Regions from separate parts of the Kribbella sp. NPDC056951 genome, predicted to be linked through region 2. Evidence: riboswitches for the same ligand, from Rfam matches in the RefSeq annotation. Region 2 holds a riboswitch; the other holds the start of a gene.
What was found. Region 2 has a riboswitch for thiamine pyrophosphate ahead of thiC (phosphomethylpyrimidine synthase ThiC). Riboswitches for the same ligand answer to the same signal wherever they lie in the genome.
Positions count from the first base shown of each region.

Region 1: linked by a shared signal. The riboswitch ahead of ACFTSF_RS01295 (purine-cytosine permease family protein) and the one ahead of thiC (phosphomethylpyrimidine synthase ThiC) in region 2 are both predicted to bind thiamine pyrophosphate.

Region 1 is NZ_JBHUQZ010000001.1:268,340-273,233, reverse strand. It holds gene ACFTSF_RS01300 (methyltransferase domain-containing protein) at 1-554, opposite strand, end outside; gene ACFTSF_RS01295 (purine-cytosine permease family protein) at 582-1,925, opposite strand; TPP riboswitch at 1,914-2,025, opposite strand; gene ACFTSF_RS01290 (alpha/beta hydrolase) at 2,048-2,710, opposite strand; gene ACFTSF_RS01285 (hypothetical protein) at 2,707-3,522, opposite strand; gene ACFTSF_RS01280 (DUF3152 domain-containing protein) at 3,564-4,415, opposite strand; gene ACFTSF_RS01275 (macro domain-containing protein) at 4,496-4,894, shown strand, end outside.
Region 2 is NZ_JBHUQZ010000001.1:1,101,275-1,106,168, forward strand. It holds gene ACFTSF_RS05190 (hypothetical protein) at 8-241, shown strand; gene ACFTSF_RS05195 (hypothetical protein) at 238-762, opposite strand; gene ACFTSF_RS05200 (lysophospholipid acyltransferase family protein) at 883-1,629, opposite strand; TPP riboswitch at 1,659-1,779, shown strand; gene thiC (phosphomethylpyrimidine synthase ThiC) at 1,769-3,391, shown strand; gene ACFTSF_RS05210 (SatD family protein) at 3,746-4,255, shown strand; gene ACFTSF_RS05215 (hypothetical protein) at 4,252-4,806, shown strand; gene ACFTSF_RS05220 (RDD family protein) at 4,810-4,894, opposite strand, start outside.

The sequences.
Region 1 (4,894 bases), 830 kb from region 2:
TAGTGCACGCTGCTCAGGCCGTCGGCGTGCTCGGTGGTGACGATCCGGTGTTCCGGGCCCTGCCGCATCCCCAGCGCGATCTCACCGGCGGTCGCGGGTCCCCAGGACGGGCCCTCGATGATCGCGATCCCGCCCGGCTTCAGCACCCGGGAGATCTCGCAGATCGTCGAGATCTGCTCGTCCTCGGCGAACAGTTCGTGGAACGCGGTCCACAGGCAGATCACCGCGTCGAACGAGTCCCACGCGTACGGCAGATCGGTCATCGACCCGATCGCCCAGTCGATCGCCAGCTCCTCCTCGTTCGCCTGGATCCGGCCGGCCTCGACCAGGTTCGGCGAGATGTCGAGGCCGCGCACCGTCTTCCCGGCGCGCGCCAGCGGGAGCGAGATCCGGCCGTAGCCACAGCACAGATCAAGAACCGATTCCCGGCCGTCGAGCAGTTCCTCGACGGCCTTCACGATGTCTGCGTCCCGCTCGGGCGAGGTCCGCGCAGCCAGACCATCGACGCCGAGCTCGGCGTACTCGGCCCGGCTGCGCAGTGCGGAGTTGAGCATGGGCGCAAGTATCCCGCGTGCCGCAGGTCAGTTGTCCACCGGTTCGCGGGTCACGATCCGGCCGCGACCGATTTTGCCGAGGAGAACTGCGGCGAGTATCGAGACGATGATGCTGGTGTAGGTCGCACCCAACCAGCCCGGCACGGCCTGCCCACCGAAGAGCTTGCCTTGGACACCTTCCCAGAACGGCGACCACTCGGCGACCGTGCCCGGATTCACGAGCTGGTAGGCGACGAACCCGATCAGCCACGCGACCGCGGGCTGCCAGCGGAACTTCGCCGTACCGGAGACGTCCCAGTTCATCTTGCTCACCAGGAAGAAATCGGCGATCGCGACCGCGAACAGCGGGATGAAGACCGAGCCGATCAGATAGAGGAACTGCGTGTAGTTGCCCAGGTCAACCAATAGCGCGAGACCGGTGGCGAGGACGCCGATCGCGATCGAGATCCACCGGCGATCGACGTGACCGATCAGGTTGTGCGCGGCCATCGTGGTCGAGTAGACGTTCGCATAGGCCTCGTCGACCTCGTCCACCAGCAGCACGAACAACGCGATCGCACCGGCCGGCAAGGTGACGAGCGCGGTGATGACACCTTCGCTGTCGGTCTGCAGAGTCGCGACCGCGAAGACACCCAAGGCGTAGTACAGGATCGCGGCCAGGCCGTAGCCGAGGGCCGAACCACCGAAGGCCGCCTTGTTGGTGCGGGAGTGCCGGGTGTAGTCGGCGGCCAGCGGCGCGAACGAGACGACACCGGCGGCGGCCAGGTCGACGGCCGGCCAGAAGCCGAACACACTGTCCTGCGGCAACGACTGCACCGGCTTGCTCAGCACCTGGATGAATAGGTAGACCGAGGCAATCAACACCAGCCAGACCATGAACTTGCGCAGGATTTTCACGCTGCCCAAGGGCCGGACCGCCATGGTCGTGGCGATGATCCCGGCCAGTACGACGAACAGCCAGCGCCAGCGCTCACTCGTCACCGCGACCGCGGCCTGCGAGATCACGATGATCTCCATCGTCGCCCAACCGATGTTCTGCGCGATGTTCAGTACCGTCGGGGCCATCGATCCGCGACGGCCGAACAGGCCGCGCAGACTGGCCATGGCCGGTGCGCCGGTGTGCGAACCGAAGACGGCCGAGCCACCGAGCACGAGCGCGCCGATGCCGCACCCGACGACCACGGCGAGCAGGCCCTGCCACAGCGAGCCTGTGTACGCCGCGACGAGCGCACCGGTGACCGGGCCGAACAGCGAGATGCCGAGGTTGCCCCAGAGCGTGAACTGGTCGAGGAACCCCAGCGTCCTCGGCGCATCCGTGGTGAGGACGAGCGGTGCTTCTGCATTGGCAGGACGAACTGCTGTATCAGTCATTGCGATCCCTACGCCGGCATTACCCGGTCAGGTTCAGGCGGTCGGCGACCCTAGTCGCCCTCTCAGCCCGCATTCGGTGCGAGCTCCCGCAAAGGTTTTGCTACCGCGTCAACGATAACGCCTCAGTCCGCCGGCCGCGCGGCGGCTGCTCGGTGGATGAGCGCGGCCACCTCCGGGCCGTTGGTCAGCACCGGCATGTGGGACCCGGTGGACAGCGTCCGCGACTCACCGTGGCTCAGAGCGGCCAGGCGGTCGGCCCAGTCGGCTGGTGACAGATGGTCATGGCGGCAGCGGATGATCACGACCGGCGACTGGACTCTGGTGATCACACCGGCCAGATCGTGCCGTCGGCAGGCCGCAGCCGCCCTGGCGATCGTAGAGAACGTCGTACGGGCGTATTGCGGTGCCAGGACCGGGATCAGCCGGGGTGACTCCGGTGCGGCCGACTCCAGCCAGCGCATGCCCAGGTCGAGCCAGCCCGCGGACTTCGTGTCACCGCTCGGAGCGATCAGGACCAGTGCGTGCACCAGCTCCGGGTGGGCGACCGCCAGCTCGACCACGATCTGCGCGCCGGCCGAGTGCCCGACGAGGACCGACCGCTCCCGGACCTGCTGCTCGAGGCGGGCGGCGAGGGCCTCGGGGTGCAGGTCATCGCGGTTGTCGGCAGGTTCGCCGTACCCGGGCAGTGTGACCACCCGGTACGGCATTGAGAGGTGCTCGACGGTTGGTGCGTACGACTCCGGCCCGAGGCCGAGGCCCGGGACGAGGACTACGGGAGCGCTCACTCCCAGGGTGGTCGGCCGGGTGCGGCCCGAACCACGGTGTCGAGGTCCGGCTTGAGCTCGCGATAGCCGAGGAACAGTCCGGCCGCCAGAATCAGCAGACCGAACCCACCCCACGCGTACGCCGTCGGTAGCCGCTCCAGCGTCTCGTCGACGGCGCCCAGGCCGGTTGAGAGCACCATGCCGGCCCAGATGAACAGGGGGATCAGCGAGACGCCGACCAGCACGCCTCCCACGATCTCAACGGCCTCGGGCTGGCGGGCGGCCTTGCGGCGCGCCAGCACGTCTCTCGCCCACAGGACGAGAGCTGCGGCACCCACCAGGACGATCAGGAGCTGGCCGAGCGCGTCGATCACGTCGGTGCGCAGCGGGTGGTTGAGCGGTGAGCCCGGCGCCTGGGTGATCTCCCGGATCGAGACCCGCTGGACCGTCGCCACCATCAGTCCGTAGACAGCCGCGATCACAGTGGCGAACAGCACCACCTTGGCCGCGCGCGGATCACGGCCGGCGAATGGCTCCTTACGCCCGTACGTCGGGAAGGCCTCGGGATGCGGATCCACGGGAGCGCCGTACGGGTGTCCTGGACGGTAGCTCGGCGGCTGAGTCGGGTCGGTGGGCGGACCGCCGTACTGACCTGGTTGGGAGCCGTAGGGCTGCGCAGGTGCATACGGGACGGGCGGCAGTGGCTGACCACCGCCGGCGTACGTGCCGCCGCCGTACGGTGTGGGCGGAGCGATGTGCTGCTCCTCGGCGGGTTGTTCCTGGTCCGGACGCTCCGGCTCACGTCCGTACGTCGGGAAGTCCTGTGACGACATCGCTGCTCCCTCCCTGGGGACTCAGCTTCTCACGGGACGGGTCAGGTGGCCTTGATCGTCGGCCACGCGTTCGGCCGGCAGCCACCGAGCCCCTTGGTCTGCTGCATCATCACCGGCGCCGGAGTCTTCGGCTGCCCACAGGTCGAGTGCCCGTGCCCAAGCGCGTGCCCGACCTCGTGATTGACCAGATAGTTGCGGTACAGCGCGACATCCCCGCCGTACGCCGGCACTGCATACATCCACCGCTTGGCGTTCAGCACGACCCGGTCCTCGACCCGGCACGACACCTCACCACCGGTGTCGAGCGGCAGACACAACTTGTCGGTCAGCGTCGGCGTGGCCACGATGATCCGCAGATCCACGTTCTCCGAGTCCGTCCGCTCGAAACTGACCGGATGCACCGCCTGCCACCCACGCGGATCAGTCAGCGTCTTGTGAATACTCGCCGCGACCGCCGCCGGGTTCACCGACAACCCCTGCTCGATCTCCACCCGGTAAGTCAGCTTGTCCCGCACCCCGGTCGCCTTGTCCGACCCCGGCACGACACTCAGCTTCCCACTCGACACGGTGACGTTGGGCTTCGCGCCCTTAGGCTGCCGAGTCAACGTAGGTGCCGGCCGCAACGGCGTCGTCAGATGCACCGAAGGTGTAGGAGTCGTCACCACCACCGGAGTAGGCACCACCACCTCCGGCTGCGCAACCGGAGTAGATGCCCCGGCAACAACCTCAGCAGCCAAACTCCGCCGCCCAGTCGCATCCGGATGCACCACCATCACAGTCCCCAGCACCGCCAACGCCGTCACCGAGAACCACTGCACCCGATGAGACTTCTTCCGGCTGTGCCGTCCACGCGCAGACAACCCAGCACGCTGGCCAGTCCGCCGGGTGGTCATGCCGATTGACCCTACAGACTCCCACCCTCTGCACAAAAGGGCAGGTAGGAATGTCGGTGCGGGCTGATAGGTCTTGGCAGGTGCTGAGAACAGTTGGCGGCGACCTACTGGGTGACGATGCCGATGCGCTGGTCAACGCCGTCAACACGGTTGGCGTCATGGGCAAGGGCATCGCGTTGCAGTTCAAACGCAGCTGGCCGGACATGTTCCGTGACTACCGAGCCGCCTGCCAACGCAACGAGGTCCAGCTCGGGCGAATGCACGTCTGGGCGACCGGATCCCCGACTCCACCTCGCGTCATCGTCAACTTCCCGACGAAGCAGCACTGGCGCTCGACCTCGAAGCTGGCCGACGTCGAGTCCGGCCTGGTCGACCTCCTCCGCGTGATCGACGAGCTGCGCCTCGAGTCCATCGCCATCCCACCGCTCGGCTGCGGGTACGGCGGGCTCGACTGGACCGAGGTGGAGCCACTCATCCAC
Region 2 (4,894 bases):
TAGGGCGATGCACATCAACTGGACCGGTCTTGGTGAAGTGGCGCTGGTCAGCCTGCTCTTCGGAGTGGGGCTGGCGGTGCTGTTCGCCTTCGGTGTGACCGCTATGGGGCGGCGAGCGGTGGCAATCGACGAGAAGCGGCCGCCGGCGATGCTGGACACCGCAGTGGCGTCGCTGTGCTTCGCAGCGTGCCTAGCTGCGGTGCTCTACGGCCTCTACCTGATAATCCCGCAGTTCCATTAGCGGTTCCACCTACGCACTGCCTTGGCCACGTCCTTGGTGCGCACTGCGTCGAGGTTCTGCTCCCAGGCTGCGAAGAGCCGGTCGCCCAGCTCGCCCGCGTCCAGACCAGCCTGGGGACGGACCGCCACGGCCCACGTCGCTGCGGCAGCATGACCCTGCTGGTGCAGCAGGTGGTTGACGGTCGCCTCGATGCGCTGCCGGTTCTCACCGGTCAGGCCGCGACCGGCCCACTCCTGCAGGATGGCTGCGTCGTCGGCAGTCATCTGAGCCAGATAGGTCAGCGGACCACGCCAGTAGCCGCGGTGGCCGATGCTGTCCAGGCTCTCCAACGGGAACCAGCCGTTCGCGCAGCGGCGGCCGTTGACGGCGGCCTCGACCTCGCGGGCCCGCTCTGCATCCAGACCCTGGCTGGACCAGTCGATGAAGTAGCCCCCGGCGTCCGGGAGGTGCTCCGCCACGTGTGGCGCGATCTGCAGCGTCCCGGGATCGAACAGGCGCAGTTCTTCCGGTGATTCGAACAAAAACCTTCCCCCGCCCAGCACAAGGCAAGCAGCACAGAAATCCCCCAGATTCCTGCCTTGTCAATAACAAGTGCCCTTCGTACCCTCATCGACCGCCGAGGGTCAAGGCCTTGTCCGGAGTTACTGCTGCCGCTCCGCGCGCCGCGCGAGCTCCTCGCGGTCCAGCCGATCCGCCTCTTCAGGCGTCGGTGCGGAGCCGCCATAGGCCGCCGGCAACCACCACGCGCCCGGCGGTTGCTCCGGGTAGGCGCGGATGGTGTCGTCGAGCATCTCGGCCATCTTCGAGCGCAGTACGGCGGTCGCCGCGACCGGATCGTCGTCCGTGGTCACGGACATCGGCGTACCGACCGTGATCGCGATCGTGCGGTGCCGGGAGAAGTCCTTCGGATGGTCCTTGGTGAGCATCCGCTGGGTGCCCCACAGGATCAGCGGAATCACCGGTACGCCGGCCTCAGCAGCCATCCGGACCGTGCCGGACTTGAACTCCTTGAGCTCGAACGACCGGCTGATCGTCGCCTCCGGGAACACGCCGACCACCTCACCGGCGCGCAGGTGCCGCAGAGCATGCTCGTACGACGCCGCTCCCGCACCGCGGTCCACCGGGATGTGGTGCATCCCACGCATCAGCGGACCGGACCAGCGGTTGCGGAACAGCACCTCCTTGGCCATGAACCGGACCAGCCGCTTGCTCGGCAGAGCGCCGTACCCGCCCAGAATGAAGTCGACGTAGCTGATGTGGTTCAGCGCGATCACCGCACCGCCGGTCCGGGGCACGTTCTCGGTCCCGGAGAGCTGGAAGTTCACGTCCAGCACCTTGAACGCCGTACGGGCGAAGCCGACCACCGGTGGGTACACAAAGTCGCGCATCCACGAATGCTACTAAGCTGCCGGTGATAACTAGAGATCGCGGGAGCTCGCACCGTAGTGGGCTGAGAGGGCGGCTGGAGGATTCCGGCGCCGCCGACCGCCGAACCTGTCCGGGTAATTCCGGCGTAGGGAGCAGCAAGTGACAACCATCGGCACCGTACGACCGACTGTCACCACCGGCCCGATCTCGGGCTCCGAGAAGATCTACCGCGGCGAGCTGGGAGTCCCGGCGCGTCGTGTCCACCTCACCAACGGCGAGCACTTCGACCTGTACGACACGTCCGGGCCGTACACGGACGCGACCGCGCAGATCGACGTACAGACCGGTCTGCCCGCGCTGCGGCGCGAGTGGATCGCCGGCCGGGAGAACCTGACCCAGCTGGCGCATGCGCGAGCCGGCACCATCACCGAGGAGATGCGGTACGTCGCCTTGCGGGAGAACATGGATCCGGAGTTCGTCCGGTCCGAGGTGGCCCGCGGCCGGGCCGTCATCCCGGTGAACCGGCGGCACCCGGAGGTCGAGCCGGCGATCATCGGCAAGAAGTTCCTGGTGAAGGTGAACGCGAACATCGGCAACTCCGCCGTCAGCAGCTCGATCGAGGACGAGGTCGAGAAGCTCGTCTGGGCCACCCGCTGGGGCGCGGACACTGTGATGGACCTGTCCACCGGCAAGAACATCCACGAGACCCGTGAGTGGATCCTGCGGAACTCGCCCGTCCCGATCGGCACCGTGCCGCTCTATCAGGCGCTGGAGAAGGTGAAGGGCGATCCGGCCGCGCTGAACTGGGAGGTCTACCGCGAGACGGTGATTGAGCAGTGCGAGCAGGGCGTCGACTACATGACCGTGCACGCCGGCGTACTGCTGCGGTACGTGCCGTTGACCGCCCGGCGGATCACCGGCATCGTCTCGCGCGGCGGCTCGATCATGGCCGCGTGGTGCCTCGCGCATCACCAGGAGTCCTTCCTGTACACGCATTTCGCCGAGCTGTGCGAGATCCTGCGTGAGTACGACGTGACGTTCTCACTCGGCGACGGACTTCGCCCGGGCTGTATCGCGGATGCGAACGACGAGGCCCAGTTCGCCGAGCTGCGGACGCTGGGGGAGCTCACCAAGATCGCCTGGGAGCACGACGTACAGGTGATGATCGAGGGCCCGGGGCACGTGCCGATGAACAAGATCGCGGAGAACGTGCGACTCGAGGAGGAGCTCTGCGGCGAGGCGCCGTTCTACACCTTGGGGCCGTTGGCAACCGATGTGGCGCCGGCCTACGACCACATCACCAGCGCCATCGGTGCGGCGCAGATCGGCTGGCTCGGTACGGCGATGCTCTGCTACGTCACGCCGAAGGAGCACCTCGGCTTGCCGGACCGCGACGACGTGAAGACCGGGGTGATCACCTACAAGATCGCCGCCCACGCTGCCGATCTGGCCAAGGGGCATCCGGGAGCGCAGGCCTGGGACGACGCGTTGTCCACGGCCAGGTTCGAGTTCCGCTGGGAGGATCAGTTCAACCTCTCGCTGGATCCTGACACCGCGCGGTCCTACCACGACGAGACACTGCCGGCCGAGCCGGCCAAGACCGCACACTTCTGCTCGATGTGCGGGCCGAAGTTCTGCTCGATGCGGATCACCGCGGATATCCGCGCCTACGCCGAGGAGCACGGCCTGACCTCGACCGAGGCGATCGAGGCCGGCTTCACCGAGATGTCCGAGACCTTCAAGGCCAAGGACAGCAAGCTCTACCTGCCGCTGGCGGACTGAGCAACGGGCCCTCCGAAACCGCGGTCTGAAGCGGTTTTGGAGGGCCTTCGGGCGCGAAAACCGGCCTTTTCAGCCTTACGCGCTGTGAAATTGGCGCGCGAGTCGAGATGCCGAAGTGGCCGGTTTGAGCGGAGAATTGGGGAATCAGCTGTCCCGCGGGGTGATCACCGAGAGTGATTGGGTGAACCGATTCAGGTTTTCGCCTTCACTCAGCGTGAATAAGACTGTAGCCTTAACTCCGTTGGAAGGAGGTGCGGGACAGTGCTCTTCGTTCTCACGGTAGATCAGCGAGGCAGCAGAATCAGCGGCGATCTCGTACCCGAGCTACTGATCAATCTGAACCGCAGACCCCGCGTGCCCGGCCTGATCCGCAAGTTCGAGCGGACCGCCGGCGACGAGGTACAGGGCGTGCTTTCGGAGGCCAAGGCAACCATCGACCTGGTCGTCGAGCTGCTCCGCCGCGACTCCTGGTACGTCGGGCTCGGGATCGGCGACGTCATCGAACCGCTCCCGCGCAGTACCAGGGCGGGTAACGGGGACGCGTTCGTCCATGCCCGGGACGCGGTGACGAAGGCGAAGTTCAGCCCGCATCATGTCAATGTGTGCGGATCCGACGCCCAGCTTGCCGATCAGGTGGAAACGGTGCTGTGGTTGATGGCGTCGGTACTGCGCCGGCGTAGTGACCGCGGGTGGGCCGTCGCCGACCTGCTGGCCGAGGGACTGACACGACGGGAGATCGGCGTGAAACTGGGGATCAGCCAATCTGCGGTAACCCAACGGGCTCAGGCGGCCGGAGTGGCCGAGGAGCAGCGTGGCCGGGTGCTGGCGTCCGAACTGCTCAGTCGCGCCGAGGTCGCTGCGTGACGGCACTTGTCCTGGCACTCACGGCCGGTGGGCTGCTGTTCGCCGTACTGGCCTGGGTGCCGAAGGCCGGTGCCACGCTGGAGATCGTGCTCAGCGGCATCATGCTGGCCTGTGGTGTCGCGGTCGGCCTGGTGCTGCTCTCCGGCGACGGTGTGGCGTCCTGGCCGGAGCGCTGGTGGAACGTATTGCTTCTACTGGCTGGCGGGCTCGCAGTGACCGGTGGCGGCCCGCTGACGACCTCTGTGCTCGCTCTGGTGGACCGAGGCAACACTCGGGCGCAGTCGACGCAGAAGGCCGGTGAGGTGCTGCGAGGCGGCGCTCTGATCGGTTCACTCGAGCGTGGTGCGATCTTCGCGGCCCTGGTGGCCGGCTGGCCGGAGGGGCTGGCCATCGTGCTGGCCATCAAGGGACTGGCCCGCTATCCCGAGCTGCGCAGTCCGGACCAGCCCGCCTCCGTCACCCCGCAGGCGGTCGCGGAGCGCTTCATCATCGGCAGCTTCACCAGTGTGCTCTGGGCAGTGACCTGTGCCGGGTTCCTGCTGTCCCACTGACCGCTAGCGCTGGGTGTCGATCACGACGTACGTGTTGAGCACCTTGTCGTGCAGGGTCTGCTTCTTCTCGTCCCAGAGCGGCCACAGT